DNA from 2 places in the Janibacter sp. FSL W8-0316 genome. Region 2 is predicted to be linked to the other one. Evidence: riboswitches for the same ligand, from Rfam matches in the RefSeq annotation. Region 2 holds a riboswitch; the other holds the start of a gene.
What was found. A riboswitch is a leader RNA that binds a small molecule or an ion and turns the genes downstream of it on or off. The one in region 2 is predicted to bind cyclic di-AMP.

Region 1 (15,665 bases), 580 kb from region 2:
CCGATCGCGCCGCCGCCGGCGGTGACCCAGGTCGAGCGGCCGATGCCGCCGCTCATGCTGGGCGCGGCCGCCGCGGTCGTCGCCTTCAGCCTGGGCCTCTCGCTCTTCGCCGGCCCGCTCTTCACCTACACCGACGCGGCGGCCCGGCAGATGCTCTCCAGCGATGCCTACGTCCGCGCCGTCCTGTCCGAGGAGGCGCCGTGAGCGACACCGCTATCGACACGACCCCGGCGACCCGTCGGCGCGGCGGCTTCCAGCCCCGGGCGATCATCGGCCTGGCCGTCGTGTGGGTCCTGCTCTGGGACCGCATCACCCTGGGCAACATCATCAACGGCCTGATCATCGGCGCGGTCGTCACGCAGATCTTCCCGCTGCCCTCGATCCAGTACTTCGGCCGGATCCACCCGTGGCGCCTCCTGCTGCTCATCGGGCGCTTCCTCGTCGACCTCGTGAGCGCCGCGGTCCAGATCACCGGCGCCACCCTGAGCCGCCGCCCCAGCCAGGGTGGCTCGATCGTCGAGGTCCGGATGCGCACGCACTCGGAGTTCTACATGACGATCGTCTCCGCGCTCGTCTCCCTCGTGCCCGGGTCGATCGTCGTCGAGGCCCGACGCGGCGCCAACGTCCTCTACGTCCACGGCTTCCACGTCACCACGCCCGAGGGCATGGAGGAACTGCGACGAGACGTCCTGGCCGTCGAGACCCGGGTCGTGCGGGCCATCGGCACCCCCGAGGAGATCTCGATCTGCACGCAGGAGGTTGCATGAGCATCATCCTGTCGATCGGACTCGGGCTACTCTTCGCCGCCGCCGGCCTGGTCCTCGTGCGCATCGCGCGGGGTCCGACCAACCTCGACCGCGCCCTGAGCCTCGACGTGGTCATCGTCATCGTCATCGGCATCATGGCGACGCAGATCGTGCGCACCGGTGACGCCGGGACGCTGCCGATCCTCGTCGTCTTCAGCCTCACCGGATTCGTCGGGTCGGTCTCGGTCGCCCGCTTCATGGCCCGCAAGGACGATGCCTCGTGAGCTGGGCACAGATCCTCGACCTCGCCGGGGCGATCAGCCTGCTCCTCGGTGCCACGCTGGCCCTCGTCGGCGCGATCGGCCTGGTGCGCCTGCCCGACCTCTTCGCCCGCATGCACGCCGCCACCAAGCCACAGACCCTGGGTCTGCTGCTCATCCTGCTTGGCCTGGCGCTCACGGTGCGTACCTGGGCCTCGGTCGCCACGCTGCTCATCGTCGTCGGCGCCCAGGCCCTCACCGCCCCGGTCACCGCGCACATGCTCGGCCGCGCCGGCTACCGCACCGGCATCGTCGAGGACGACCTGCTCCACCACGACGAGCTCGGCGCCGCCTACCGACGGATGCAGGAGCAGGACCGGGCGCGCGAGCAGTCCTGACGACATGACGCAGGGGGCGAAGGGAGCGGCTGCTCCCTTCGCCCCCTGTCGGGTCGGCGGTCAGACCCGGCCGTAGCCGGAGACGCCGTCGAAGATCGGACGGATCGAGATCGACGAGCCGGTGCGCGGCGAGTCGATCATCATGCCGTCGCCGACGTAGATGCCGACGTGCCACGACGGGGAGCCGAAGAAGACCAGGTCGCCCGGCTGCGGGCTGGACACCGGGGTGGCGGCGGCCTGCTGGGCGGTGGTCACGCGCGGGATGGACTTGCCGGCCTTGGCGAAGACGTACTGCGTGAAGCCGGAGCAGTCGAAGCCCGCGGGGGTCGAGCCGCCGTAGACGTAGGGGGTGCCGATGTACTGCTTGGCGATCTCGACGACATTGCTCGAGGCGGCCGGGGCTGGTGCCGCGGTCTCGGCGGCGGGGGTCGAGGTGCTCGCCTGCGGGGCGGGCGACTGGCGCTCCTGCGAGCGGCTGGCGGCCTCGGACTCGCGCTCCTGCGCGGCCTGCTCGCGCTCGGCCTGCGCCTGCGCCTGCTCCTGCTCCTGCTCCTGCTCGCGCTGACGCTCCTGCGCGGCGGCCTCGCGAGCCTGCTCACGCTCGGCGCGCATGCGCAGCTGGTAGGGGGTGGGGCCGGTCGGCTTGGCGACGGGCTCGACCTCGATCTTGCCGAAGGCGGAGGTCGCGGCCGTCGAGGTGGCCGGGGCGCTCGGCGCGGTGACGGCCACGGCAGCCGGGGCGGCGGGGGCAGCAGCGGCCTGGACCGGGGTGGCGTCGACCTGGTCGGCGGCGGTGCTCGCCTGCGCGGGGATGGCGATGGCGGCGACGAGACCACCGGAGGCGGCGAGGACGGCGGAGCCCTTGGCCAGCGGGGTGCCCGTCTGGCTGATGACGGTGCCGATCTCGGTCAGGGGGTTGTAGCGCTCAGGAGCGCGGTGGCGCCCGACGTTGTGAGACACGATGTATACCTCTGTCCCGCCTGCGAGGTCAGCTGTCGGGTTCGGGCCAGAGGTGCGGCCCGGTCCCGCGGCACCGGACCGACCCAGCGGTCCGCACGCCCCGGGACTTCACCCCGAGGAGCATCCGCGATGCCCCATGAGTGGGTCCCCCGCTCCTGCCATGCGGTGTGCTCTCACAACCGTCGGTGCGGTGGCAGGACTTGGCGTCCGCGTGACGGATCCGCCCAGGGGAGACGGACCTCCCGGCCGTACCTGCCGATCACGAAAATGTCACACCGAGGTCACGGCACGGTACGCACGCGGTCAGGGCGCGATCTGCTCCACGAAGACGTGGACGGCCACGTCGCGCGGCAGCGAGACCGCGTCGGAGGAGGCTGCGCCGTCACGGGCGACGATGATGCGGTCGTCCTCGGGAGTGACGCGCACGACCTCGCGCGGGCGCAGCCGGGCCTCGGTGAGCAGCGCGAGCGCCTCGTGGTCCTCCTGCGCCGGCTCGCCGATGCGCCGCACGCGGAAGGGACCGGTCAGGCCGCCGTCGACGACGTCGGTGAGGCTGGAGAGCCCCTCGAGGTAGTCGTCGGCCGGAGCCTCATCGCCGCCGGCGAGCAGCTCGTCGAGGCCGGGGATCGGGGTGCCGTAGGGCGACTCGCGGTGCTCGGGGAGCATGGCGAGGATCTTGCGCTCGACGCGCTCGCTCATCACGTGCTCCCAGCGGCAGGCCTCGTCGTGGATGTGCTCCCACTCGAGGCCGATGACGTCGGCGAGCAGTCGCTCGGCGAGGCGGTGCTTGCGCATGACGCGGGTGGCGAGGAGCCGGCCCTCGTCGGAGAGCACGAGGCGACGGTCCTCGCCAAGGCTCACGAGTCCGTCACGCTCCATGCGCGCAATCGTCTGCGAGACGGTGGGACCCGAGTGCCCCAGCCGCTCGGCGATGCGGGCTCGCATGGGCGGGATGCCCTCCTCCTCGAGCTCGAAGATCGTGCGGAGGTACATCTCCGTGGTGTCGATGAGATCCTTCACGGCTCCATCATGCCTTGCCGCGCTCCCGGTCGGCCCGCGAGACCCACAGGCTCGTCCAGCCCAGCCCGACGAGCCCGGTCGCGCCGAGCACCACGGCCGCGACCGGCAGCGACACCAGGGCCGTCACCGCGCTCAGCCCGAGCGTGCCGCCGGCGTGGCCGAGCTCGCCCATGAGGCGCCAGGCGCCGAGGAACTGCGCGCGGTCGCGGTCCGGCGCCGCATCGGCCCCGAGGGTCATGACGATGCCGGACCCCAGACCATTGCCCAGGGCCATGACGAGGGCCACGGCGAGCAGCTCCCCCTTCGTGCCGGCGAGGGGCAGCGCGAGGAAGGACGTCGAGACCACCGACAGCAGCACCGCGACGACCCACACCCGGCCGAGGCGGTCCATGACCCAGCCTCCCGGGTAGACGAGGAGCAGCTCGGCGACGCCGGCGACGGCGAAGATCTGCGAGGAGTCGACGCCGTCGAGCCCGATGTGCACCGCCCACAGGGGCAGGATCACCAACCGCGACTGCCGCAGCGCGGAGATCACCGTGACGCCGATGCCCTGGGTGAGCAGGAGGCGCGCGTGCTGCCGCACGACCCGCAGGACCCCCGTGTGCGGCTCCCCGGCCCGGGCGCGCTCGTGGTCGCCGGTGAGGTCGGGTGCGGTGAGCACGGTGACCACCGAGCCGACCGCGAGGAGCACGGCCACGCCGTAGGCCCCCTGCAGGCCGAAGGGGGCGATCGCCACCGAGCCCAGGACCGGCCCGAGGAGCAGGCCCGCGCGCATCGAGCCGCCGAGCAGCGACATGCCGCGGGCGAGCAGCCGCTGCGGCAGCACGTCGATCATGTATCCCTGCCGGGCGAGGAAGAAGGCCGAGGACGCCAACCCGCTCAGCAGGAGCGCCACGCCCATGAGCCACAGCGAGGGCGCCCAGCCGGCGACCGCCAGGGCGACGATGTCGAGCAGCCCGGCGCGCACGAGCGTGGCCCGCTCCCCGATGCGGGCGACGAGCGCCCCGGCGGGCAGGACCCCGACGAGCTGGCCGACGCCGGTGAGGGCGACGACGAAGGCGGCCGTGCCGATGCTCGCCCCGAGCTCGTCGGCGCGCAGCGCCGCGATCGGCACGACGGCACCCGTGGCCGCGGCGGAGAGCAGAGTCGGCCCGAAGGCGGGTACGGCGATGCGCCTCCAGCCGAAGGTCTCGCTCTCGCTCATCCCGGCCATCCTCTCCTGCCGCGGTGTCGATACGTTGGGCGGTGTCAGCGTCGCCGCCCGAAGGAGACCCCATGACCCGCCCCCTCGCCCTCGTCACCGGCGCCAGCTCCGGCATCGGCGCCGCCACCGCGCGCGCCCTCGCGGCGGCCGGCCACGAGGTGGTCTGCGCGGCCCGCCGCACCGACCGCATCGCCGACCTCGCCGCCGAGATCGACGGGCGCGCGGTCACCTGCGATGTCACCGACCCCGACGCGGTGGCCGCCCTGGCCGCCGAGGTGGGCGACCGGCTCGACGTGCTGGTCAACAACGCCGGCGGCGCCTACGGCCTCGACCCCGTCGCGACCGGCGACGTCGAGGACTGGCGGGCGATGTACGAGGTCAACGTCATCGGGACCCTGCGCGTGGTGCAGGCGCTGCTCCCTTCGCTCGTGGCGGCCGAGGGGGTCATCGTCAACGTCGGCTCCATCGCGGGGCGCACCTCCTACGAGGGCGGCGCCGGCTACACCGCGGCCAAGCACGCGCTGGCGACGATGACCGAGACGATGCGTCTAGAGCTCGTGGACCAGCCGGTGCGGGTCACCGAGATCGCGCCCGGGATGGTGCAGACCGAGGGATTTTCGCTCACCCGCTTCAAGGGTGACCGGGAGCGGGCGGAGCAGGTCTACGCCGGCGTCGCCGAGCCGCTCGTCGCCGACGACATCGCCGAGGCGATCACCTGGATGGCCACCCGGCCGCGCCACGTCAACATCGACCTCATGGTCATCAAGCCGCGGGCGCAGGCCGCGGCCCACAAGGTCCACCGGGAGTAGGAAGGCACCGTCATGCCCACGTCACCGCACACGCCCGAGTCCGTCTTCACCTATGCCGCGCCGCGGCTGAAGTTCGGCCCCGGCGCCGTCACCGAGATCGGCCACGACGTCGCCGGGCTGGGCGCTCGCAGCGCGCTCGTCGTCACCGACCCCGGGCTGGCCGCGACCGGCCACCCCGAGCGGGTCGCCAAGGCCCTGCGCACGGCCGGGCTGCGGGTCGACGTGCACGACTCCGCCGCCGTCGAGCCCAGTGACGTGTCGCTGGTCGCCGCCGTCGAGCGGGCGAAGGGGGCGGCCCCCTTCGACGCCGTCGTCGCCGTCGGTGGCGGGTCGAGCATCGACACGGCCAAGGCGGTGTCCCTGCTGCTCACCAACCCGGGTGAGCTCATGGACTACGTCAATGCCCCGGTCGGGGGCGGGCGCGCGCCCGAGCAGTCGGTGCTCCCACTCGTCGCGGTGCCGACGACGACCGGGACCGGGGCCGAGTCGACGACCGTGTGCGTCCTCGACGTGCTGGCGTCCCAGGTCAAGACCGGCATCAGCCACGAGCGGCTGCGGCCGGTGCTCGCCGTCGTCGACCCCGAGCTCACCGCGACCCAGCCGGCGGGGGTCACCGCGTCGGCGGGCATGGACATCCTGTGCCACGCCCTCGAGTCGTGGACCGCGCGGCCCTACACGAGCTACGAGCACAAGACGCCCGAGCAGCGCGTGCCCTACTGCGGGTCCAACCCGATCTCGGACCTCTACGCGGAAAAGGCGATGCGGCTGCTCGCCGGCGCCTTCCGCGGGGCGGTGGCCGGTGAGGAGCAGGCGCGGGCCGACATGGCGCTCGCGGCGACCTTCGCGGGGATGGGCTTCGGCAACGCCGGTGTGCACGTCCCGCACGCCAACGCCTACCCGATCGCCGGGCGGGTCCACGACCTCGGCTCCGACTTCCGGCCGCGCGACTACGACGTCGACGAGGCGATGGTGCCCCACGGCATGGCGGTCGCGTCGACGGCTCCGGCGGCCTTCGCGATGACCTTCGCGGCCAACCCGCAGCGCCACCTCACCGCCGCCGCCTGGCTCGACCCGCAGGGCCTTGACGCCGACGTGTCCGAGCCGGAGCGCCTCTCGGCCGTGCTGCGCCGCCTCATGCGTGACATCGGCCAGCCCTCGGGCCTGGCCGAGATCGGCTACGGCGACGCGGACGTCGACGGCATCGTGTCGGGGACGATGCAGCAGCAGCGGCTGCTCGCGACGGCCCCGCGGGAGGTCACCGAGGAGGACGTCGCCGGCGTGGTGCGGGCGTCGATGCACCACTGGTGAGGCGACTCAGGGCTGCAGGCGCTCGACCTGCCAAGCGCCCGCGACGTCGAGTCCCCCGTCGGCGACCCGCGTCCAGCGGAAGCGGTCGTGCAGCCGGTTGCTCCGACCGGCCCACGCCTCGACCTCGTCGCAGACGATCCGCCAGCCGCCCCAGAAGTCGGGGCGCGGCACGTCCTGACCGGCGAAGCGCTCCTCGACCTCGGCCCAGGCGCGCTCCAGGGGCTCGCAGCCCTCGATGGGCTGCGACTGGTGCGAGACCCACGCGCTCAGCTGCGACCCGCGCGGCCGCTCGGCGAAGTAGCGGTCGATCTCGGCCTCGGCCACGAGCTCGGCCCGCCCGCGGAAGCGGACCGCGCGGAACATCGCCGGCCAGGTGATCGTCGCGGCGATGACCGGGGAGGCCTGCAGCTGCCGGCTCTTGGCCGACTCGAGGTTGGTGACGAAGCCCGGACCGCGGGCGTCGAGGAAGCGCATGAGCACCGTGCGCACGTCCGGCCGCCCCTGCTCGTCGACGGTCGCGACGGCGAAGGACAGCGGCTCCGGCACGTCGCCGCGGTCGGCCTGGCGGGCCCGTGCGGTGTCGATCCACGACGTCACCAGCGCGAAGGGAGCGCCCGGCACCTCCCCCTCGGCCAGCCCCTCCCCGGAGTAGTCGACGTGGTCCACCGTCGGTGGGGTGCGGGGGATCATGCCGTCGGGCGAGGCGCTCATGGCCGCCAGAATACGACCGGCCTACTGACGCGTCGCCTCGACCACCCGCGGCGTCAGCCAGGTCCAGACCATCGCGGCGCCCGCGGGCGAGAAGTGGACCGTGTCGGAGTAGAGCGGCACGCCGTTGATCTCCTCGCGGTAGCCGTCGCCGCACAGCGGCTCCCACAGGTCGAGGGCCTGCCGCTGCACCCCCGAGGTGCGCTGCGACCCGCCCTCGCCGCGCGCCCAGGCGCGGATGACGTCGTTGACCCAGCCGATATTGGCCGGGTCGGAGATCGGGCCGGCGAACTGCCGCAGCGACGGGTCGAGCCTGTCCGGGTCGACCTCGCGGCAGGGCATCGTCGCCACCTGCACGTGCGTCACCCCGGCCTCGTGGGCGCGCCGCTCGATGTCGTCGAGGGTCTCGGTGATGAGGGCCGCGTGGTCGGCCGAGCGCGACCCGACGGTGCGCCCGTCGACCTCGTGCTCACCGATGAGCTGCGGCCCGGGCAGGACGAGCAGGTCGCTCGCCCCGGCCTCCTCGACCTGCTGGGGCCAGTCCCGGCGCCAGTCGTCGCAGGCGGCGTCCTCCGGCATGGGCGCGCCGTCGGACAACAGCGGGGCGTCCACGAGGTCGCAGCCGATGCGCGAGAGGTTGGTCATCGTCACGCCCGGGTGGTCGTCGTCGCGCCAGCCCTCGCCGAGCGAGACCCCGACGGAGTCGCCGAGCAGGGCCATGTCGAGCGGCGGGTCGGCCGGGGTGACCTCGGCGTCGGCCGCGACGAGCGGGGGGACGTCGAGGTCCTCCTCGCTCACCGGGCGGGTGAAGACGAAGCCGGCGAGTACCGCGACGACGGCCACCCCGGCGACCGGGACCACCCAGGTGCGTCCCGGCCGCCGTCGGGGCAGCAGGGCGCCGAAGCCGTCCCGCAGGACCGGCACCTCGAGCCACCGGAAGCTCGCCCAGGCGACGGCGATCGTCACGGCGAGCTGTCCGAGCACGGAGACGACGAGCGGCAGCGGGTCGAGGAGCGGACCGAGCCACAGGTGGATCGGCCAGTGGTAGAGGTAGAGGCCGTAGGTCATCTGGCCGAGCAGCACCGCCGGCGGCCAGCTCGCGATCCGGTTGATCGTCAGCGGGCGTGGGTCGGTCGCGGCCAGGCCCATCATCGCGGCGCCGACGGCGAAGAGGAGCATGCCGCCGCTGGTGAAGAGCCACTCGCTGCGGGGCCCGACGACGAAGAAGGCCGAGAGCGAGATGGCGAAGCCGACGAGGCCGATGAGTTGAGTGACGTCACGCGAAGGGCGCCGCCCCAGTCGGCCGCGGTGGTCCCGCCCGAGCAGCACGGCGACCGCAGCACCCACGAGCAGTGCCTGCGCCCGGGTGTCGGTGCCGTAGTAGAGCCGGGCGAAGTCGACTCCCGAGCCGGCGAGGTGGGCCGTCCATGCGGCCGAGGCGACGGCGAGTGCCGCGACGACGACGAGGCGGGCGGTGCGGCTGGTGCGGAAGGCCGCGAAGAGCACGAGCACGAGCAGCGGCACGAGGAGGTAGAACTGCTCCTCCACGCCCAGGGTCCACGCGTGCTGCAGCGGCGAGGGGTTGCCCACCTGCTCGAAGTAGGCGTCGTCCCGGCTGATGAGCCGCCAGTTCTGGACGAAGAAGAGGGAGGCGAGCACGTCACCCGCGTCGCGGTGGCGGTGTGCCGACCCGGCGAAGAGCGCGGCAAGGAGCACGGCGGTGCACACGACGACGAGGGCCGGCAGCAGCCGCTCGGCGCGGCGGCGGTAGAAGCGCCACACGTCGATCCGGCCGGTGCGGGCCCGCTCCGAGATGAGCAGCCGGGTGATGAGGTAGCCGGAGAAGGCGAAGAAGTGGTTGATGCCCACCCAGCCGCCGACCAGGAAGGTCGCGCCGAAGTGGTAGAGCAGGACGAGGGTGACGAAGAGGCCGCGGTAGCCGTCGAGGGCGGAGAGGCGCTGCTCCCCCGTCGACGTCCGCAGCTGCTGGGTCAGGCTCCTCACGACTCGGCCCGCGCGTAGTTGCGGCTCACCTGGCCCAGGACGTGGTCCCAGATCATCGGGGTCGCCTCGGGCGAGAAGTGGAGATAGTCGTTGAAGACCTGGATGCCACCGATCTCCTCGGGGTAGCCGTCGGAGCACAGCGCCTGGTGCAGGTCGATCATCTCGACGTCGTCGTGGGAGTCGGCCCACTGCTTGACGAGCCGGTTGATCTGTTGCGGCTCCTTGTACTCCTTGACGATCTCGGGGCTGGAGTCGAAGACGACCCGGAACTCCTCGGGGATCGAGTCCTCGACCGGCTTGCGGCAGGGCACGTTGACGATCTGCACCTGCTTCGCGCCGGCGTCGAGCGCCTCCTCGCGCACCGTGTCGAGGCGCTCGCGGATGAGGGCCCGGTAGTCGGGGTCGTCGAGCCACAGTCGCTCGCCGTCGACGACGTGCGGGACGGCGAGCAGCGGCGAGGCCCAGACGAGCAGGACGTCGTCACCGCGCTCCTCGAAGCGCTGCGGCCACTCCTTCTTCATCGCGGTGCACTGCTCGTCGTTGCCCATCTGGAAGCCGGGCGCCCAGCTCATCGGCTCGGAGAGCAGGTCACAGCCCTCGCGCGAGTAGTTGTCGAGGCCGACGCCGGGGAAGGTCTCCTGAGGGAAGCGCTCGGTGAGGAAGAAGGGCACGGAGTCGCCGTAGACGCCGATCCTCGCCGGGGATCCCTCGCGGTAGGCGGGCTGGTTCGCCACGATCTTCGGCGGCGGGCCCTGCGGCACGACCTCGGCCGTGTCGGCCCCGGGCTCGGCGGACGGTGCCGTGCGGGCGACGGCGAGACCGCCCCCGGCGATGAGGACGATCGGCAGGACGGCCGCCACGGCCGGGGTGCGCAGGGACGGGACGAGCCCGCGGACCCCGCGCTTGATGACCGGCCGCTCGACGTACTGGTAGGACAGCTGGGCGATGACGACGGTCAGCGCGGAGCACATGACGAACTCGACGATCGCGTTGTCGGTGATCCGGCCGTTGCCGGCGGCCAGCCAGATCGGCCAGTGCCACAGGTAGAGGCCGTAGGAGAGTCGCCCGACGTGGGCGAGCGGTCGCCAGCCGAAGACGGTGCGCACCCAGCTCGGCCGCTCGTCGACGCACGCGATGACGAGCAGCGCGCTGCCGAGCGCGAAGAAGAACATGCCCCCGAGGTTGAACATCCAGCCCGAGTAGGGCCCGACGACGACGAAGGAGAAGACGCTCGAGACGACACCGACGACCCCGGCGACGGCGACGACCGGCCGCGGGAAGCTCGGGAAGGCCCCGCTGCGGCCGGGAGCCAGCCACACGCCGAGTGCGGCGCCGATGAAGAGCGCCTGCGCCCGGGTGTCGGTGCCGTAGTAGACGCGCGGGTAGTCGCTCGCGTCGTGGAAGCCGACGACCGCGGTCCACACCGCGCTCGCGACGGCACCGGCGAGCAGGACGAGGGTCATCCGGCGGCGGGTGCGGACCCAGAGCATCAGGCCGAGGATGACGAAGGGGACGAGGACGTAGAACTGCTCCTCGATGGCGAGGGTCCAGGCATGACGAAGGGGGGATGCCCCGCCCTGGGTGCCGAAGTACTGGTCCCCCTCGACGATCAGGCGCCAGTTCATGACGTAGCCGAGCGTGGCCAGCACGTCGCCGCCGATCTTGCGGCGGACGGCGTCGTCGGCCCAGAGCACGGCGTAGACGAGGACGAAGGTCAGGACGAGGAAGAGCCCGGGCAGCAGCCGTCGGGCGCGCCGGCGGTAGAAGCCCCAGACGTCGATGTCGCCCCGCTGCACCCGCTCCTCGACGAGCAGGCGGGTGATGAGGAAGGCCGACAGGACGAAGAAGAGGTTGATGCACACCCACATGCCGGCGAGCTGGTCGACCCCGAAGTGGTAGGCCATGAAGCAGAGCATGAACAGCCCACGCACCCCGTCGAGGGCCGGGCTGTACCCGAGCCGTGAACGCACCACCCGGAGCTCCTCGTCGATCGTCTGCGTGGCCCCGGGCATGCTACCGGCTGGTCGCCCCGGCATGGCCTCGTCGTCCGGAGCGTGCAGAATGGCCCTGAGATCACCTTGCGCACGAAGGAAGGCCACCGAGATGACTGACACCGAGGTCAAGCACGGGCTGGAGGGCGTCGTCGCCTTCGAGTCGGAGATCGCCGAGCCGGACAAGGCCGGTGGCAACCTGCGCTATCGCGGCGTGGACATCAACGACCTCGTCGGCAAGGTCTCCTTCGGGCGCGTCTGGGGCCTGCTCGTCGACGACAGCTTCGACCCGGGTCTGCCGCCCGCCGAGCCCTTCCCCCTCCCGGTGCACAGCGGCGACATCCGCGTCGACGTCCAGTCGGCCCTGGCCCAGCTCGCCCCGCTGTGGGGCTTCAAGCCCCTCCTCGACATCGACGACACCCAGGTCCGCGACGACCTGGCCCGCGCCTCGGTCATGGCCCTGTCCTTCATCGCCCAGTCCGCGCACGGCCAGAACTCCGCGATGGTCCCGCAGGCACGTGTCGACGAGGGCAAGAACATCGTCGAGCGCTTCATGATCCGCTGGCGCGGCGAGCCCGACCCCAAGCACGTCGAGGCCATCGACGCCTACTTCATCTCCGCGGCCGAGCACGGCATGAACGCCTCGACCTTCACCGCCCGCGTCATCGCCTCGACCGGCGCCGACGTCGCCGCCTGCCTCTCGGGCGCGGTCGGCGCGATGTCCGGCCCGCTCCACGGCGGCGCCCCCTCGCGTGCGCAGCACATGATCGAGGGCGTGGAGCGCACCGGCGACGCGACGAAGTACGTCAAGGACGCGCTCGACCGCAAGGAGCGCCTCATGGGCTTCGGTCACCGCGTCTACCGGGCCTACGACCCGCGCGCGGCCGTCCTGCGCGACACCTGCAAGCGCCTGGGCGCCCCGCGCTACGAGGTCGCCCTCGAGCTGGAGAAGGCGGCCATCGCCGAGCTCGCCGACCGCTACCCCGAGCGCAAGATGGAGACCAACGTCGACTACTGGGCGGCGGTCCTGCTCGACTTCGCGGATGTCCCCGGCGAGATGATGACGCCGCTCTTCGTCTGCGCCCGTACCGCCGGCTGGGCAGCGCACGTCCTCGAGCAGAAGCGCACCGGCCGCCTCATCCGCCCGAGCAGCAACTACGTCGGTCACGGTCCCCGGGCGATCTCCGACGTCGCGGGCTACGACCAGCTGCCCTCGGTCTGATGCGCACGGCCGCGATCGCCCTCACCGCCGCGACCGCCCTCGCCCTGTCGGCGTGCGGCGGCGACGGCGGTCCGGGACCGACGGCCGGGTCCGGTGACGACTCCGTCTCCAACTCCTCGACGCCGACCCCCGGCGGCAGCAAGGGCAGCACCCCCGGCGGGTCGAGCACGAGCTCGCCGCGCTCGACGAGCAGCAGCGGCTCCGACGAGCCGACCCTGTCCAACTCCACCAAGAGCTCCTCGACCAGCCCGTCGAGCTCGACCTCGACCAACACCGGCAAGCCCTTCGACCCGAAGGAGTTCACCGACCGGCTCGAGGCCGCCGTCGACGCCAACCCCACGGTCAAGATCGACGTGACGGCCAAGATCGCCGGCCAGTCCCAGGCCTCGGCCACCGGGGTGCAGGATCTCGAGGCCGACGCCCTCGACATGGACGTCTCCCTCGCCGGTCAGCAGCTGGGCTACAAGCTCGTCGACGGGCAGTACTACCTCGCCCAGCCGCCGAAGTGGGTCAAGGTCACCGAGGGCTCGACCAACCCGCTCATCAAGACCACGCTCGACCAGGTCAAGATCCTGTCGATGCGCCGCCAGCTCGACGCCTTCGTCGCCGGGGTGCACAAGGCGGGCAACAAGGGCACCGAGGACGTCGGTGGCGTGCCGACGACCCACTACACGGCGACCGTCGACACCAGGACCTCGCTGCGTGAGCTCGGCATGGAGCCAGCCGAGGGCGCTCCCGACACCGTCATCTACGACGTCTGGCTCGACGAGGACGACCTCATCCGCAAGATGGAGTTCACCCTCAACGGCGCCACAGCCCGGCTGCTCGCCTCCGAGTGGGGCGAGCCGGTCTCGATCACCAAGCCCAAGTCCTCCGAGCTCGCCGAGGTCCCATGACCGACATCACCATCCCCGAGGCGCTGCGCCCCCGTGACGGCCGCTTCGGCTCGGGCCCCTCCCTCGTGCGCGCCGAGCAGGTCGACTACCTCCGCTCGATCGCCCGCGACGTCATCGGCACCTCGCACCGGCAGGCACCGGTCCGGGGTCTCGTCCACGAGCTGCGCGAGGGTCTGGCGACGCTCTTCGGGGCCCCCGAGGGCTACGAGGTCGTCCTCGGCAACGGCGGGTCGACCGCCTTCTGGGACATCGCAGCCCTCGGCCTGATCCGCGAGCGGGCGCAGCACTGCGTCTTCGGCGAGTTCTCCGGCAAGTTCGCCGCCGTCACGCGACGCGCTCCCTTCCTCGCCGAGCCCGACGTGCGCTCGGCCGAGCCGGGCGGGCTGAGCCGACCCGAGGCGGTCGCCGGCGTCGACGCCTACGCCTGGCCGCACAACGAGACCTCCACCGGCGTCATGGCACCCGTCGAGCGCCCGGCCGGCACCGACGACGACGCGCTCGTCCTCGTCGACGCCACCTCCGGCGCGGGCGGCCTGCCCGTCGACATCGCGCAGACCGACGCCTACTACTTCGCCCCGCAGAAGTCCTTCGCCTCCGACGGCGGCATCTGGTTCGCCATCATGAGCCCCGCGGCGCTGGCCCGAGCCGAGGAGGTCGCCGCGACCGATCGGTGGATCCCCGACTTCCTCTCGCTGACCGCCGCGATCGACAACTCCCGCAAGGACCAGACGCTCAACACCCCGGCCGTGGCGACGCTCGCCCTCATGGCCGAGCAGGTCCGCTGGATGCTCACCTCGGGCGGCCTCGACTTCACGACCGCGCGCACGGCCGAGTCCTCCTCGCGCATCCACGAGTGGGCGACGAAGGGGGAGCACACCAGCCTCTTCGTCACCGACCCCGCGGCCCGCTCACAGGTCGTCACCACGGTCGACTTCGACGCCGAGGTCGATGCCGCGGCGATCGCGACCACCTTGCGCCGCAACGGCATCGTCGACGTCGAGCCCTACCGCAAGCTCGCCCGCAACCAGCTGCGCATCGCGACCTTCCCCGCCGTCGACCCCGACGACGTCTCCGCCCTGCTCGCCTGCATCGACCACGTGCTGGAGCGGCTCTGACCGCTCGGGTGCGCGCCCGGCACGTCGGGCTGCTCGCCGCCGGCGGCGTGGGCGCGTGGACGCTCGGGTGGCGGCTCGACGCCCACCACCTGCGCGGTGACGAGCTCTACTACCGCCAGGCCGCCCTCGACATGCTCGAGGGGCAGTGGCTGACCAATGCGCAGCACCCGCCGCTGGCCAAGCAGCTCATGGCCCTCACCCACCTCGGGCTCGGCGACACGGTCGTCGCCGACCGCCTGCCCGCAGCGCTCGCCGCGTGGGTCACCGGGCTCCTCCTCGCCCTCCTCGTGTGGCAGGTCGGGCGCCCCGGCCGGTGGACCGCCCTCGTCGGCATCGCCACGGCGCTGCTGTGGTGGACCCTCCCCTGGGCTCCCGGGCGCACCGCCACCCTCGAGTCGGTGATGACCTGCGGGCTCCTCGCCGCCCAGCTCGCCTGGACCCTCGCGGTCACGCGGCGCGACCCGCGCTGGCTCCTCGTCGGTGGCGCCCTCGCCGGGCTGGCCGCCGCGGCCAAGCTCACCGGCGCCCTCGCCCTCGTCGGGCTGCTCCCGGCAGCGCTGCTCCTGCTGCGGCACCGCCCCGCGCACACCGTCGTCCCCCTCGCCGCCGCGGCCCTGGTCGCCGCCGGGGTGACCTGGGTCTTCCCCTTCGTCCCGATGGAGGGCGAGGCGCTGCGGGCGATGACCACGCCGGTGACCTTCCAGCTCGGCCACGCCGAGGCCGGGCACACGGTCGTCGTCGCGGGGCAGACCCACCACCACGCGCCCTGGTGGACCTCGCTGTGGTTCGCGCTCCAACGGCTCGGGCCGCTCGCGGCTGCCGGGCTCGTCCTCGGTGCCCTCGTCGGGTTGGCCCGGCACGGGGCGCGGCTCGCGCCCGTCGCCACGACCCTGCTCGGCCTCGTCGTCGCGATGAGCCTCTCCCCCGTGCAGCTCGGCCACTACCAGTACGTCTGGTGGCCGCTGCTCCTCGCGCTCGCGGTGTGTGCGCTGGCGCCGAGCCACCGGGCCACCCGGCGTGGACC
Region 2 (15,665 bases):
CCCAGTTCGGCGGTCGCAGACCGAGCCAGGCGTCGCTGGTGCCACCTGGTTGCCTCTCTCCGGGCAGCCATGCGCGCACAACGCCGCCGGGCTGGGCGAAGGGAGGGTGAGTTCAGTCCCAGCGATACCCCACGGGGTATACTTGATCTGTCACGACACGCAGACGAACGGGAGAACTGACATGCAGTACGGCATCACGACCACCGTGGACGCCCCCTTCGAGCTGGCCCTGTCCGCGACGCGCGAGGCACTGGCCGAGCAGGGCTTCGGCGTCCTCACCGAGATCGACCTCGCTTGCACGCTCAAGGCGAAGGTCGACGCCGACCTCGACCCCTACGTCATCCTCGGCGCCTGCCGGCCACAGCTGGCCGAGCAGGCCGTCGCCCACGAGCCCTCGATCGGGCTCCTGCTGCCGTGCAATGTCGTCGTGCGCGCCGACGGCGACGCCCGCACCGTCGTCGAGGCCCTCGACCCCGACATGATGGTCGGGGTGACGGACAATGAGCAGCTGCAGGACGTCGCAGCCGACGCCCGCACCCGCCTCGACACCGCTCTGGCCTCGCTGCCGAGCACGGTCTCCTGACCCACCAACCCCGAAGGAGAGAGACATGGTCACCCTCGACATGGAGGACATGGGCCCGGTCGTCAACCGACTGCGCCGCGCCCAGGGTCAGATCGGCGGCGTCATCCGGCTCATCGAGGAGGGGCGCGACTGCAAGGAGGTCGTGACCCAGCTCGCCGCAGCGAGCCGCGCCCTCGACCGCGCGGGCTTCGCCATCGTCTCCTCGGGCCTGCGAGAGTGCCTCTCCTCGCCCGACGGGGTCAACGAGGACGACCGCGCCGCGATGGAAAAGCTCTTCCTCACCCTCGCCTGACGCCCGGCGGCGGGGGCGGTTGCCCGGGCGGAGGCCCACCCGTGCCGGGTTGGTGCGGGGAGGCCTGTGCCGCAGCGGGGCTCGCCGCCTGCCACGGGACCAGCCCGCGACGCAGACCCTCGGCGATGTGCTCGATCGCCCGCCCGCTCTGCCGCCAGTCGCCGGCCTCGGTCTCCCACGCGAACTCCCAGCCGTCCCGCACCTCGACGTGCCAGTGCCGGCCGAAGAGCATCCGGCCGAGCAGGGCGAAGGGGAGGACGAGCAGCAGGACCAGCATCTCGAGCGCCACGACGACCGACAGGACGACGACGGGGATGAGCAGGATCAGCAGGAAGACGCCGATGATCGCGCTGATCGGGTCGTCGCCGAGGCCGTGGCCGGAGGGGACGTCGCCCCAGTAACCCACGTGTGCCTTGCGCCGCCACGGCATCCACCGCCGCGACACCCGCCACGTTCGCCCGCTGGGGTCGACGACCTTCATGACTGTTCCTCCTCGCGCTCGACGAGCCAGCGCAGCAGCGGCGCCACGTCATCGGGCAGCGGTTGCGCCGGGTCCGTCCAGCGCACCTCCTCGATCTCTGCGGCCGGCATCACCCGCGGCCGGGACTCGCGCACCAGGTGCGGGTGCCGGAAGACGCTCGCGATGAGCGGGCGCCCGGCTTCGTTGGCCGCCGCCGTGCGGTGGACCGCGAGCAGCTCGAGGTCCTCGGGCGCCAGGACCAGCCCGAGCTCCTCCTCGACCTCGCGCAGCGCGCACTGTGCCGGGCTCTCGCCCGCCTCGGGCTTGCCGCCCGGGTGCATGAAGGCGGTGGTGCCGCGCTTGCGCACCGTGAGCACGTGCCCGTCGGCGTCGCGCAGGTCGACGGCACTGACGACGATCGCGTCGCCGTGGTCGCGGGGCCGGTCGCTCGCCAGGGCGGCGTAGACGAGGCTGTCGGTCCACTCCCCCTTGCTGAAGAGGTCCTGGAGGTGGGTCGCCTCGAGCCGCATGCCGAGGCGTTCGCACAGGGCTGCCGATGCCGAGTTGCGGGCGTCGAGCTCGGCGACGACGCGGTGCATGCCGTGGTGGTCGAAGGCGTGGTCGATGACCGCGCGGGCCGCCTCGGTCGCGAAGCCCCGCCCGGCGACGTCGGGGTGGAAGACCCAGCCCAGTTCTCCCTTCGTGCCCGTCCCGTCCGTGGCCCACAGGGCGACATCGCCGACGACCCGGCCCTCGTGCTCGACGACGAGGGCGAGCGCCTGCCGCGGAGTGTCCAGGCCGGTGCGGACGACCCGATCGGCGAGGCGGGCGACGGCGACCTCCCGGGTCCACGGCGGCTCGAGCAGGTGGCGCGCGACCTCGGGGTCGGCGTAGTAGGCCAGGGCCGCGTCGACGTCGTCGTCGCGCCACGGCCGCAACACGAGGCGCTCGGTGCGGATCGGCAGGAGCGGGACGGAGATCACTGCAGCACGCTAGTGGCCACGGACGAAGGGGACGCTCCCCCCCTTCGTCCGGCCTCACCGGTGCACACCCGGCTCTCAGGGCACCGGCCTACGCTGGACGGGTGACCAGCGCCGCCCAGCCCCCTGGCCTACCCGAGCTCTCCGACGACGCCGTGCGTCGGTTCGCGCAGATCCGGGAGGACTTCACCCGGATGATGCTCGGCTACCGCTTCGGCATGGAGCAGGTGGCGACGCGACTGGAGATCCTGCGCGAGGAGTTCGCCGAGCTGCACCTCGACAACCCGATCGAGCACATCTCCACCCGGGTCAAGAGCCCCGAGTCGATCCTCGAGAAGGCCGCCCGGCAGGGCGTGGAGCTGGAGATCCCGGCCCTGCGCGAGCACATCACCGACATCGCCGGCGTGCGGGTCATCTGCTCCTTCGTCGCCGATGTCTACCGCCTCATGACCGCCCTCACCGAGCAGGCCGACATCTCGGTGCGCGTGGTCAAGGACTACATCGCCAACCCCAAGCCCAACGGCTACCGGTCGCTGCACGTCATCCTCGAGATCCCCGTCTTCCTCTCCTCCGGGCCGGTCCAGGTTCCCGTCGAGGTGCAGTTCCGGACCGTCGCGATGGACTTCTGGGCGAGCACCGAGCACAAGATCTTCTACAAGTACGAGGGCGACGTCCCCGCCCACCTGCGCCAGCGGATCACCGACGCGGCGGCCACGGCCGCGCGCATGGACGAGGAGATGGCGCAGCTGCACCGGGCGGTGCACGGCACCGATTGAGGCGGGCCGGCGCCTGCCGCGGGCGCCCGGCGCCACGGACACGCCGAGACCGATAAAAGTTCTCCACAGATTCGTGACCAAACCGTGTCCCGATGCCCTACTCTTCTTTTCGACCCCACACTGCGGGGTCACCACCAGGTCGCCGAGTCCTGCCAGCCGGGTGGTCCCTGAACGCCACGGCAGGAGCGGGGGACCCACGTACCACCGGCCCCAGTGCCTCGGGGTGAAGTCTGCTCGTCGCAAGACGAGCAGGCGGAGTGCTCATCTCCACTCCAACCCGACAGCTAACTCCGCAGGCGGAGGAGATCCCATGTCGATGTTCTACGCCGGGCGCCACCGCGCCCCGAGCACCAAGACCCCCCGCCGCGCCGGCGCCAGCATGGTCGCCGTCGCCGCCGTGAGCCTGGGCACCGCCGCGGCCACCGCCCCCGGCGCCAGCGCTGCTCCCTCTGCGGTCAGCGCTCCCGCTGCCGCCTCCGCCTCGTCGGCCACCTCTGCGACGACCTTCTCCGGCCTGGTCAAGCGGGGCCACCGCGGCAGCCTGGTCAAGCAGGTCCAGCGCAAGGTCGGCGTGAGCGCTGACGGCATCTTCGGCCCCATGACCCAGTCCGCGGTCAAGCGCTACCAGAAGCGCAACGGCCTCGTCGCCGACGGCATCGTCGGCCCCCGCACCGGCACCAAGATGGGCCTGCGCTCCACGAGCACGTCCACGTCGCGCACCTCGACGCGCACGTCGACCCGCACCGTCTCGAGCTCCTCGGTCCTCTCGACCGCGGCGAGCCTCGTGGGCACGCCCTACCGCTACGGCGGCACGAGCCGCTCCGGCTTCGACTGCTCGGGCTTCACGCAGTACGTCTTCGCCCGCCACGGCAAGAGCCTGCCGCGCACGGCCGAGCAGCAGCGTCGCGCCACCACCCGCGTCTACTCCCCGCAGCCCGGCGACCTCGTCTTCTTCGGCGCGCCGGCCTGGCACATGGGCATCTACGCCGGCAACGGCATGATGTACGACGCCGGCAACGCGCGCGTCGACACGACCAAGCGCAAGATCTGGACGAGCAACGTGACCTACGGCCGCGTCCGCTGACCCCAGCACCCCACGACGAAGGGGGCTCCGACCATCACGGTCGGGGCCCCCTTCGTCATTTTCGCCCCTTCGTCATTGCTGCCCCTGCGTCATTGGTGCACAACGGGTTTCGCCACCCGCGTTACCATTTCGTGACTATATGACCTATGGTCGAACGCGGTCCCGGCCACTGCCGGGACGCCGTCGAGGACGCCGAGTCCTACCACCTCGACGGGGTACCCCAGCAGCACCGGTAGGAGCGGAGGACCCAACCTCTGGCCACACGGCCTCGGGGTGAAGTCCTACGGCGGGGCATCGCCCGGTCGAAGGGCGGGATGGTCTCCATCCCAACCCGACAGCTAACTTCGCAGGCGAGAGGAGACAGCATGACCATGTTCTACACCGCACGTCACGCCGCCCCCCGCGCCCACCGCTCTGCGGCACAGCGCACGGGCGCCGGCGTCCTCGCCGCCACGGCTCTCGGCCTGGGGGCATCGACGATGACCGCCACGAGCGCGGCAGCCCAGGGCGGCCCCGAGGCTCCGGCCCCGGCCACCTCGCAGACCGCCTCGACCGGCGGCGCGCAGAGCGCCGGCAACTCCGTCGCTCCCAGCGGCTCGACCTCCTTCTCCGACCACGTGCGCGTCGGCGACACCGGCAGCGTCGTCAAGCAGATCCAGGACAAGGTCGGCGTCAGTGCCGACGGCGTCTTCGGGTCCCTGACCGAGCAGGCCGTGAAGAGCTGGCAGGCCAAGAACGGTCTGTCGGCCGACGGCATCGTCGGCCCCGAGACCGGCTCCGCCCTGGGCCTGACCGGCGGCGGCTCCAGCTCGACCGGTGGTGCCCAGTCCGCGGACGGTGGCACCGCCGAGACCGCCCAGGCCTCGGCCAGCGCCCCGGCCTCCGACTCGTCGATCGTCAACACCGCGCGCAGCCTCACCGGCACGCCCTACGTCTACGGCGGCACGACCACCGCGGGCTTCGACTGCTCCGGCTTCGTGCAGTACGTTTACGACAAGGCGGGTAAGGACATCCCGCGCACGACGCAGCAGCAGCAGGCTGCAGCCACCCCGGTCTCCAACCCACAGCCCGGTGACATCGTCTTCTTCGGCAACCCCGCGTACCACAACGGGATCTACGCCGGCGACGGCAAGATCATCGACGCGGGCAACTCCGAGTCGCCGGTGCAGGAGCGCGACATCTGGACCGATGACGTGACCTACGGCCGCTTCTGAGCGACCCCGCGCAGGCCGCTCCCGAGCGGCTCGCACGACAAGGCCCCGACCGCTACGGTCGGGGCCTTGTCGTGCTCGGGTGCCGAAGGCGCGTGAGACACTGGCCCTTTCTACACGTGTAGTCGTCCCAGGAGGTCATCCGTGCCCGCCACCCACGCCACCGGCGAAGCCCTCGAGCTCACCGACCGCGACCTGCTCCCCCTTCGTCCCTGGCGTCGGGCGCAGGAGGACCCGCAGCATCCCTCCTTCAGCCACGTCGTCGACGGCGACTGGCAGACCATCACCGCCGGAGAGCACCTCGAGAGCCTCGTTGCGACGGTCCGGGGACTCGTCGCAAGCGGCGTCGCCGCCGGTGACCGTGTGGTGCTCATGGCCGACACCCGCTATGAGTGGCTGCTGCTCGACGAGGCGATCTGGAACGCCGGGGCCGGCACCGTCCCCGTCTACCCGTCGTCGTCGCGCAGCCAGCTCGAGTGGATCGTCCGCGACTCCGGTGCACGGGTCCTGCTCGTCGAGACGCCGGCGATGGCACAGTTGGCCACCGGTCTCGACGTCGAAGTCCTCGTCATCGACGACGGCGCCCTCGCCACCCTCGCCGAGCGCGGTCAGACCGTGGCCGAGGATGAAGTGCACGCGCGCCGGGACGCAGTGACCTTCGACGGCCTCGCCGGGATCGTCTACACCTCCGGCACCACCGGTCGGCCGAAGGGGGTCGTCCTCACCCACCGGCACCTCGCCGCCGAGGTCGCCGGCTGCCTGGCACACCCGATCGGCGAGGTCGGGGCGCCCGGCCGCCGCATCCTGATGTTCCTGCCGATGGCGCACGTGCTCGCCCGCTCCGTCGCCTACATCGCCGCGCAGTCCGGCGCCACGGTCGGCTTCTGGTCCGACTTCTCGACGATCGTCGAGAAGTTCGGCTCCTTCCGTCCGCACATGGTCGTCGGCGTACCCCGGGTCTTCGAAAAGGTGCACGCCGGCATTCGCGCCAAGGCGGCCGGGCGCCGCGTCTCCGCCGCCGTCTTCGCGAAGGGGGAGCAGGTCGCCGTCGACTGGAGCCGGGCCGTGGGCGACGACCCGCGCCCGGGCCGCCCCGGGCTGCGGCTGCGTGTGCTGCACGCGGTCTTCGACCGGCTGCTCTACGCCAAGGTCCGCGCGGCCCTCGGCGGGGAGACGATGTACGAGATCAGCGGCGGCGGGGCGCTCGGCGAGCGCCTCGGCCACTTCTTCCGCGGCGTCGGCGTGCCGATCCACGAGGGCTACGGCCTGACCGAGACCTGCGCGGCGATCACCGTCAACGGGCCCGGCCAGCAGCGTGTCGGCACCGTCGGGCGCCCCCTGCCGGGCAACGAGGTGCGCATCAGCGAGGACGGGGCGATCGAGGTCCGCGGGGCCGTGGTCACCGACGGCTACTGGAACAACGAGGAGGCGACCCGATCCTCGATCGTCGACGGTTGGTTCGCCACCGGAGATCTCGGCTCGCTCGACGACGAGGGTTACCTGACGATCACCGGGCGGGCCAAGGAGATCATCGTGACCGCCGGCGGCAAGAACGTCGTGCCCGGCCCGCTCGAGGACGTGCTGCGCTCCCACCCGCTCGTGTCCCAGGCAATGGTCGTCGGCGAGGGGCGGCCCTTCGTCGCAGCGCTCATCACGCTCGACCCGGAGGCGGAGCGACCCGCCGACCCGCAGGCCGAGCTCCAGGACGTCGTCGACGAGGCCAATGAGCTGGTCTCCAAGGCGGAGGGGATCAAGAAGTTCGTCGTCCTCGACGACGACTTCACCGAGGAGTCGGGCGAGATGACCGCGACGCAGAAGCTCAAGCGCCACGTCATCGAGACCCAGCGCGCCGAGGCGATCGAGGGGCTCTACGCGAAGCGCTGAGTCGGGGCCCGAGGGGCAACCGGGGTCCCGGACGGGGACGGTCGGGTCCGCTCAGCGGCTCGCCGGCACCGCCGTGAGCACGACGTTGTCGCGGTAGTGCTGCTCCCCGTCGATCGTCATCACCGGGCCGCCGCAGGTGACGAGGGCGAGCTGGCGGGGGCCGTCCACCCTGAAGATCGAGCGGGGCAGCGACACCTTGGAGTAGCTCTGCAGGCTCGTCGTGACAAAGGTCGACCGACGACCCGCGCCGTCGGTGACGTGGACCAGCGCTCCCGGACGGGCGTCACTGAGCCGCGCGAGGGCACCAGGGGTCCCGGACAGGTCGACGTGCCCGGCGAGCAGGGTCGTCCCCGCGCCGGCGCCGAGGGGGGCGGACCACACGTCGCGACCGACCCGCCACGGCTCGCGCGGGATGTCGAGGGACCCACTGCTGAACTTCACGCCGTCGAGGCTCGCGTAGATCCCGAGCGAGGGCACGTAGAGGCGATCGGGCCCCATGCGGTCAGGCGACATGACGAGCTCCCGGCTCGTGCTCGACGGGGAGCCTGTCGAGGTGCTCGAGGACGGCGCCGGGTCGTCGGGGATCGCGGCGACGGTCGCCGTGCGGGTCGGGTCCGGGGTCGGCGACGCCACCGCGAAGGTCTGGCTGGGGACCGGCGCCGCGACAGTCTCCTCGCCGCCCGCGAACGACCACCACGTCAGTGCCGCGCCCCCGGTGACGAGGACGAGGGCGACGAGCAGCAGCGCGAGTCGTCTCAGGGTGCCGCGCCCGATCAGCTGGCGCGACGAGCGCGCACGGCGACGCCGATACCGCTCAGGACCAGCAGCCCGCCGCCGAGGAGGCCCAAGGTGTTGGGTCCGGCGACGTCGGGGACACCGGCGTTGATCGTGCGGGCCTGGGAGCGGTCCGCGGCGTCGGAGCCGTCGGTGCCGAAGTAGGTCTCGCAGGCGATGCCGTCGTTGTCGGCGTCGAGGCGGTGACGGTCGATCGCCGGGCCGCCGTTGGCGGTGAAGAAGGTCTGCGCCTCGGCCTGCGAGGAGAAGTCGGGGCAGTCCTTGTCAGCGGTCGTGACGGAGGGCGCGGCCGACGAGGCCGAGACGGTGACGGATGACCGGCTCGGCGCCGTGGCGGGGGCCTTGGGGGCCGCCGGCGCTGCGGGTGCAGCAGCCGGAGCCTTGGGAGCGGCCGGGGCAGTGGCCGGCGCGGCAGCCGCCTGCGGGGCAGCGGCCGGAGCGGCGGCCGCCTGCGGGGCAGCGGCCGGAGCAGACTGCGGGGCGGCCAGCGGCGCGGCCTGCTGGGCGTCCGCCGCCGAGGCCTCGTCGGCCGACGCGGGAACCGCGCCGTCGGCTTCGGAGTCCGTGGCCGGGGTGTCGTCGGCGGCGTCGGGCGCAGCCGCCCCGCACGACGCGTCGAGGAGCGTGTGGACCGGGGTCGCACCGTCGGTCCAGACCGCCTGGGCCCAGTCGGTGCCCTGCGTCGCGGTCGCCGGGTCGAGCTCGCCCGCGGTCAGCGCGACGGCCATGACGGACGCGTCGCCACCGGCGGCCACATCCGATGCCGGCGCGACGACGGCCGAGACGTCGGCGCCGCTGTCGACCGCGGACAGCCCGCGGGCGGTGAGCGCGTCGCGCACCGAGCTGACGAGCGCGGCGTCGACGCCCTCGGCGCTGGTGACGGTGAAGGTCGTGCCCGCCCCGCACAGGTCGCTCGGCACGGCGACCGCCGGCGTGGCGAGGGTCAGCGCGAAGCCGCCCGACATGACGAGTCCGGCGATGGTGGTCCTGACAACGGTGGTGCGCACGTCTGCTCTCCCCATGACGAAACGGCGAAGGCGCTCCCCACGGGCGCGCTCGTGGGCAAGATATACCCGCCGGGGGTCACCCGGGAAGCCCCCTTCGTCAGGTGCTGGCTGACGGTGCCTGCTGGCAGGGTGGGGGCATGGGCGAAGCTGACCACGGGCACCGAGACCACCGCCACGATCACCGGCACGACGGGGACGCGCGGCACTTCGACGACACGGCCGCGACCTGGGACGACGACCCCGACAAGGTGCGCCAGTCGGGTGAGGTGGCGGCGGCGATCGCGGGGCGGGTCCCCCTTCGTCCGCGGCTGCGGCTGCTCGACTACGGGGCCGGCACCGCCCTGGTGACCACCGCGCTGCTGCCGCACCTGCCGGAGGTCGAGGTGACCGTCGCCGACAGCTCCTCGGGGATGCGGCAGGTGCTCGCGGACAAGGTCGCGACCGGCACGCTGCCCTCGCCCACGCGCGCGTGGGACCTCGACCTCGAGACCCAGCCGGTGCCCACCGAGCGCTTCGACCTCGTGGTCACCTCCAACGTCCTGCACCACGTCGGGGAGCTCGACCGGGTCCTCGCCGGTTTCGCCGAGCTGCTCGACGCCGGCGGGTGGGTGGCCGTCGCCGACCTCGACCGCGAGGACGGCAGCTTCCACGACCACGACTTCGGCGGGCACCACGGCTTCGACCGCGCCGAGGTCGCGAGCCGGCTCACATCGGCTGGCTTCGTCGACGTGACCGTCGGCGATGCCGGCCACGTGCACAAGCAGAACCGCGACTACCCGGTCTTCCTCGCCGTCGGCCGCCGGGCGTGATGCGCACCGTCGGCGACGCCGAGCGCCGCGCCCGCCTCGCGACGCGACAGGCACTGCACCCCGACCACCACGCACCCGACGTCGTCGGCGCGGCTCGCTCGGTGGTCTGCCTGCACGCGACCGAGGCCGCGACCGTGCACCTGGCCGTCGGCGCCCGCACCACCGGGGTCACCCCCTTCGACGTCGACTCGGCACTCTACGACGACCGCAGCATCGTCAAGCAGCTGGCGATGCGCCGCACGCTCTTCGCCTTCCCCCGAGACCTGCTGCCCGCCGCGCTCGCCGTGGCCCGCGAGCGGATCGCGCCCGAGCAGCACCGACTCATCGCCCGCGACGCCACCCGGCACGGCATCGCCGACGACGGCGCGGCCTGGCTCGAGACGGCGGGAGCCGCGGTGGAGCGACGGCTCGCCGGCGGCGAAGCGCTGCCGGCCGCCGCGCTGCGCGCCGAGCTGCCGGAGCTCTCCGGGGCGATCACGATCAACGAGGGCAAGCGCTACGGCGGCACCTTCAACCTCGCGCCGCGGGTGCTCACCTGGCTCGGGGCGCAGGGGCGGATCACCCGCGGGCCCAATGCCGGCCACTGGCGCCTGTCGAAGCCCGCGTGGACCCTCATGGGCTCGTGGCTCGGCGAGGAGCCGGCGGTCCCCGATCTCGCGACCGGCTACGCCGAGCTCGTGCGGCGGTGGCTCGAGCGCTTCGGTCCCGGCACGCTCGAGGACGTGCAGTGGTGGCTCGGCGCGACGAAGGGGGCCACCCGCGCGGCCCTCGCGGACGTCGGCGTCGTCGAGGTGGGGCTCGAGGGTGGCGCCACGGGGTGGCTGCTGCCCGACGACCTCGAGCCGGTCGCCGAGGTCGGCCCGTGGGCGGCCCTGCTGCCGACGCTCGACCCCACGACGATGGGGTGGAAGGCCCGCGACTGGTACCTCGACCCCGCCCACCGCGAGCTGCTCTTCGACAGCAACGGCAACGGCGGAACCACCGCGTGGTGGGACGGGCGGATCGTCGGCGCGTGGGTGCAGGACGACGACGGCGTGGTCTCGGTCGTCGAGTGCCCGGGCACCGACCTCGGGAGCGAAGGGAGGTCCGCTCTCGCCGCCGAGGCCGAGCGGCTCACCGCCTGGCTCGACGGCGTGCGGATCACCAATGTCTACTCCTCGCGGCTGATGAAGGGCGAGGCCCTGCCCTGACCGGCCGCGGGTGCGGTCGGGCGGTCGGGCGGGCTACGGCCCGTCGACCGAGGGCGCCAGGCTGCTCGAGGGCGCCGAGGTCTGCGTCGGTGCCGTCGTCGGTGCCGGCGGGGTCGTGGGCACGCTCGTGGTCGACGGCTCGCTCGTGGGCGTGGTCGGCGGGGTCGACGGCTCGCTCGTCGGCGACGGGGTGAAGGCCGGGGTCGTCGATGACGTGGAGGTCGTCATGGACGGCGTCGTCGAGGACGAGGTGGTGGAGCTCGTCGAGGAACTGGTCGTGGATGTGGTGGTCGTGGGTGCCGGTGCCCGGGTCGTCGCCGGTGGGGGCGGTGGCGCCGCGGATGGTGCCGTCGTCGGCTGCGGCGCGGTGGTGGTGCTCGTCGGGCTCGCGGTCGAGGTGGCGGTCGTCGGTGTGCCCGTGCGCGTCGTGCTGGTGCTCGTGCTGATCGTCGTCGTCGAGGTCGGGGCCCCGTCAGGGACCGCCGAGTCCTCGCGCCCGGTGAGCGCCAGCGCCGCGCCCACGACGAGGAGGGCCGCCCCCGCGACGCCGACGAGCAGCAGACCGCCCCTGCGCCGACCTCGATCGCGGCCGGTCGCGGTCGACCCGGAGCCAGGGGGCCCGCCGTCGGCGCCCGCGGTCTGCAGTGCCCCGCCGGCGACGGCTGCCGGCTCCACGGCCCCGCCGCCGGCAGATGCGGCCCGGGGGTGCCGACCCTCGCGGGCTGCGCGCACCGGACGGGTCGCGGCCACGTCCTCACCGTCGTCCCACGGGAAGAGCCCGAAACCGACCACCGGGGCCGGCGCCTCCTGGGCGACCTCCGCGAGCCGCGCGGAGGCCTCGGCAGCGGTGATCCGGCTGTGGGAGTCGTCGGCGACCATCGCAGCCAGCACCGGCCCGATCGCGCCGGCGGTGTCCGGCCGGACGGCGAGCACTGCGTCGAGCGTGCGGCCGAGGGCCCACACGTCGGCGGAGCGACCGCTCTCGCCGGCCAGTCCGTGCTCCGGGGTGGCGGGCGGCGCGAGCTTCGCCTCGTCACCCGGGCCCATGACGACGCTCGAGGGCCCGACGCCGCCGTGGACCAGGCCAGCCCGGTGCACCGCGGCCAGGGCTGCGGCGACCTGCGACCCGACGAGCGCCACCTCTCGCGGGGAACGGCGTCCGTGCTCGCGCACCAGTGCGGTCAGGGTCGGGCCGTCGACGAGCTCGAGGACGACGAGAGGCGGGTCCTCGTCGGCGACGACGTCGTGGACGGCGACGAGGTTGGGGTGGTCGACCGCCGTGAGAGCGCGGGCCTCGCGCAGGGCCTGCGCGAGGTGCTCCGGAGCGACGACGAGCTGCTGCAGCACGACGCTGCGCTGCAGGACCGTGTCGCGGCCCAGCCAGGTCGGGTGCGACGAGCCGGGATCACGGACGAGGACCCGCTCGTAGCGGCCGGCCACGCGAGGCGCCGCGTCGCTGCTCATGACCGGCTCCCTCCCCTTCGTGGGGTGCCACCCGGCGGTCGACCGACCCCGGCGTGCCCCCTGCACCGTTCGTCACCCCCAACGGTAGGCGCTGGGGCCCCTCCCCGGAAGGGCCCCAGCGGTCACACTGGAGGCATGAGCGAGCCCACCCCGCACGATCCGACGCCCCTCCCCGACGAGGCAGTCGAGCTGGCCCACCAGCTCTTCGACTGGGCCCGGGAAGGTCAGGCCGAGCGACTGGCCGCCTATGTCGAGGTCGGGGCACCGGTCGACCTGCGCGACCCGGCGGGCAACACGATGCTCATGCTCGCCGCCTACCACGGGCAGGCCGAGACGGTGCGCGAGCTCGCCCGCCGTGGGGCAGACGTCGACGCGCTCAACGACCGCGGCCAGTCACCTCTGGCCGGCGCCGTCTTCAAGGCCGAGCCCGAGGTCGTCGCCGCCCTGCTCGAGCACGGCGCCGACCCCGACGCCGGCACGCCGAGCGCCCGCGCGACGGCGCAGATGTTCGGCCAGGAGGGCCTGCTCGAGCGGTGACCCTCGAGCCCGGGTGGGGGCTCCCCCTTCGTCCGGCTCCGGCACGGCGCCCTCTGGCCGGCTCGGCCCGACGGTGGTAGACCGGACGCATGTCCCTCATCCGGCGCTACCCCTCCGACACCTACTCGGGCAAGGGCGAGGCGAGCGCCTGGGTCCGCCGGGCCGACGAGCCCCCCGAGATCACCTATCGCCACGGCGGCACCTGCGAGTACCTCGCCCGGGGTGAGCGCACCGAGGGCCGCTTCGGGCTCTACCGGTGGACGTTCGGCGACACCGAGTCCGGGCCCGACCCGCACTTCCACCGCTCGATCTCCGAGCAGTTCTACGTCCTGTCCGGGCAGGTGCGCCTCTTCGACGGCCGCGAGTGGGTGACCGCCACCTCCGGCGACTTCCTCTACGTCCCCGAGGGTGGTGTCCACGGCTTCCGCGGGTCCGACCACGCGTCGATGCTGCTGATGTTCGCCCCCGGGGCACCGCGCGAGGACTACTTCGAGACGCTCGCCCGCGGCGAGGAGATGACCGAGGAGCAGCGTGCCGAGTTCATGGTCCGGCACGACACCTATTGGGTCTGACCTCCCCTTCGCCCGGCCACCCCATCACCCGAGGAGCCAGCATGTCCGCGACCCACGAGTACGACGTCGTCGTCATCGGCGCCGGGCCGGTCGGCGAAAACGTCGCGCAGTACGCCATCGAGGGCACCGACCTGACCGCAGCGCTCGTCGAGGGCGAGCTCTACGGCGGCGAGTGCTCCTACTGGGCATGCATCCCGAGCAAGGCGCTGCTGCGCCCGATCGCCGTCGCCGACACCACCGCCCACCTGCAGGGAGTGGCCACCGCCGAGATCGAACCGGAGGGCCTGCTCGCCCGGCGCGACTCCTGGGTCGGCGGTCGCGACGACACCGGCCAGGTCCGCTGGGCCGAGGACCTGGGCATCACGGCCGTGCGCGGCCATGCTCGCCTCGTCGGTGAGCGCGAGGTCGAGGTGACCGGCGAGGGCGGCCCTCACCTGCTGCGGGCGCGGCACGCGGTGGTCCTGGCGACCGGGAGCGAGCCGGTGGTCCCACCTCCCTTCGCCGATGTGCGCCCGTGGGGGTCTCGCGACGCGACCGCGGTCGCAGAGGTCCCGGGTCGGCTCGTCGTCGTCGGCGGCGGGGTCGTGGCCGTCGAGGCCGCGACGTGGATGGCCGCGCTCGGCAGCGAGGTCACGGTGCTCGTGCGGGGCGAGACCCTCCTCGTTGGCCAGGAGCCCTTCGCGGGCAGCGTTGTCGCACAAGCACTTCAGGCGAAGGGAGTTGCCCTGCGCCTCTCTACGTCGGCCACCGGCTGCCGCCGGCCCGACGCCCGGGACACCGGTGTCGGCCGTGTCCACGGCGGCCCGGTCACGGTCGTCACCGACGACGGCGAGGTCGAGGCCGACGAGGTGCTCGTCGCGACCGGGCGCCGTCCCCGCCTGGGCGATGTAGGCCTCGACACGGTCGGGCTCACCCCGGACGACGTGCTCGAGGGACGGCTGCCCGAGTGGCTGCACGCGGTGGGTGACGCCAGCGGCGAGGCGCCCCTGACCCACTGGGGCAAGTACCGCGCGCGGGTGCTCGGCGACGCGATCGCCGCCGCGGCCACCGGGCGCGGGCCGCTCCCGGCGCCCGACGGGGCACCGGTGCCACAGGTCGTCTACACCGACCCGCAGGTGGCGCGGGTCGGGATGACCGAGGCGGAGGCACGCGAGGCAGGGCACGACGTCGAGGTGGCGGAGGTCCCCTTCGCGCAGGTCGGCGGGGCCGCCCTGCTGCGCGACGACGCCCCCGGTCGGGCGAAGCTCGTCGTCGACCGGAAGGGTGGGCTGGTCCTTGGAGCAACCTTCGTCGGGACAGACGCCGGCCAGCTGCTGCACGCCGCGACGATCGCGATCACCGGGCGGGTGCCGGTCCACCTGCTGCGGCACGCGGTGCCGAGCTTCCCCGACGTCACCGAGGTGTGGCTGCGCCTGCTCGAGGCCCTGCCGGTCGAGCTGCGGCGCCCCTGACCGAGGTCAGTCGGTCGCGGTCGAGCGCGCCTTGAAGTGGAGGTCCTGGTAGTCGGGGTGCCGCGCCATCCAGCCCTCGATGAAGGGGCAGACCGGCAGCACCTTGCGGCGGCCCTCGGCGCGCACGTGGTCGAGCGCGGCGCGGGCGAGGGCGCCGCCCACCCCCAGCCCCTCGTGGGCCCGGTCGACCTCGGTGTGGGTGAAGACGTAGAGGTCATCCGTCAGCTGGTACTCGGCGAATCCCGCTGTGGCACCGTCGATCTCGGCGACGAAGCGAGACTCCTCGGGGCGGTGGGTGATGATCACGTCGGCCATGCGTCCCAGCCTAGGTGTCAGCCCCGCGGCCGGAGGGCGACGATCCCGCCCGTCGCGCCGACGTAGAGCCCACCGTCGGGCCCGACGTAGATCGCCGCGTAGTGGTTGTTGACCATCGGCCCGGTCCCGGCGAGCCGGCGCCACATGACCTCGCCGGTCGTCGCGTCGACCGCGGTGAAGTACCAGGCGTCGATGCCGGCGACGGACTCCCCCTTCGTGTAGGTGGCGATGACCCCTGCCGCGGTCCCCTTGGAG

Region 1: another riboswitch for cyclic di-AMP. It lies ahead of NYE39_RS13110 (C40 family peptidase); the one in region 2 lies ahead of NYE39_RS10220 (C40 family peptidase).

What each region holds. Positions count from the first base shown of each region.
Region 1 is NZ_JBBOQX010000001.1:2,650,163-2,665,827, reverse strand. It holds gene NYE39_RS13130 (Na+/H+ antiporter subunit D) at 1-204, shown strand, start outside; gene NYE39_RS13125 (Na+/H+ antiporter subunit E) at 201-767, shown strand; gene NYE39_RS13120 (monovalent cation/H+ antiporter complex subunit F) at 764-1,030, shown strand; gene mnhG (monovalent cation/H(+) antiporter subunit G) at 1,027-1,404, shown strand; gene NYE39_RS13110 (C40 family peptidase) at 1,465-2,364, opposite strand; cyclic di-AMP (ydaO/yuaA leader) riboswitch at 2,367-2,542, opposite strand; gene NYE39_RS13105 (metal-dependent transcriptional regulator) at 2,668-3,384, opposite strand; gene NYE39_RS13100 (MFS transporter) at 3,392-4,588, opposite strand; gene NYE39_RS13095 (SDR family NAD(P)-dependent oxidoreductase) at 4,660-5,397, shown strand; gene NYE39_RS13090 (hydroxyacid-oxoacid transhydrogenase) at 5,410-6,705, shown strand; gene pdxH (pyridoxamine 5'-phosphate oxidase) at 6,712-7,416, opposite strand; gene NYE39_RS13080 (acyltransferase family protein) at 7,438-9,417, opposite strand; gene NYE39_RS13075 (acyltransferase family protein) at 9,414-11,429, opposite strand; gene NYE39_RS13070 (citrate synthase 2) at 11,521-12,630, shown strand; gene NYE39_RS13065 (LppX_LprAFG lipoprotein) at 12,630-13,526, shown strand; gene serC (phosphoserine transaminase) at 13,523-14,641, shown strand; gene NYE39_RS13055 (glycosyltransferase family 39 protein) at 14,650-15,665, shown strand, end outside.
Region 2 is NZ_JBBOQX010000001.1:2,073,319-2,088,983, forward strand. It holds gene NYE39_RS10195 (DUF302 domain-containing protein) at 182-583, shown strand; gene NYE39_RS10200 (metal-sensitive transcriptional regulator) at 609-875, shown strand; gene NYE39_RS10205 (hypothetical protein) at 862-1,356, opposite strand; gene NYE39_RS10210 (GNAT family N-acetyltransferase) at 1,353-2,318, opposite strand; gene NYE39_RS10215 (GTP pyrophosphokinase) at 2,420-3,091, shown strand; cyclic di-AMP (ydaO/yuaA leader) riboswitch at 3,222-3,405, shown strand; gene NYE39_RS10220 (C40 family peptidase) at 3,402-4,175, shown strand; cyclic di-AMP (ydaO/yuaA leader) riboswitch at 4,356-4,544, shown strand; gene NYE39_RS10225 (C40 family peptidase) at 4,541-5,389, shown strand; gene NYE39_RS10230 (AMP-dependent synthetase/ligase) at 5,531-7,270, shown strand; gene NYE39_RS10235 (class F sortase) at 7,322-7,903, opposite strand; gene NYE39_RS10240 (excalibur calcium-binding domain-containing protein) at 8,044-9,072, opposite strand; gene NYE39_RS10245 (class I SAM-dependent DNA methyltransferase) at 9,210-9,881, shown strand; gene NYE39_RS10250 (winged helix DNA-binding domain-containing protein) at 9,881-11,071, shown strand; gene NYE39_RS10255 (protein kinase domain-containing protein) at 11,105-12,535, opposite strand; gene NYE39_RS10260 (ankyrin repeat domain-containing protein) at 12,671-13,072, shown strand; gene NYE39_RS10265 (cupin domain-containing protein) at 13,162-13,644, shown strand; gene NYE39_RS10270 (dihydrolipoyl dehydrogenase family protein) at 13,686-15,095, shown strand; gene NYE39_RS10275 (GNAT family N-acetyltransferase) at 15,102-15,410, opposite strand; gene NYE39_RS10280 (hypothetical protein) at 15,428-15,665, opposite strand, start outside.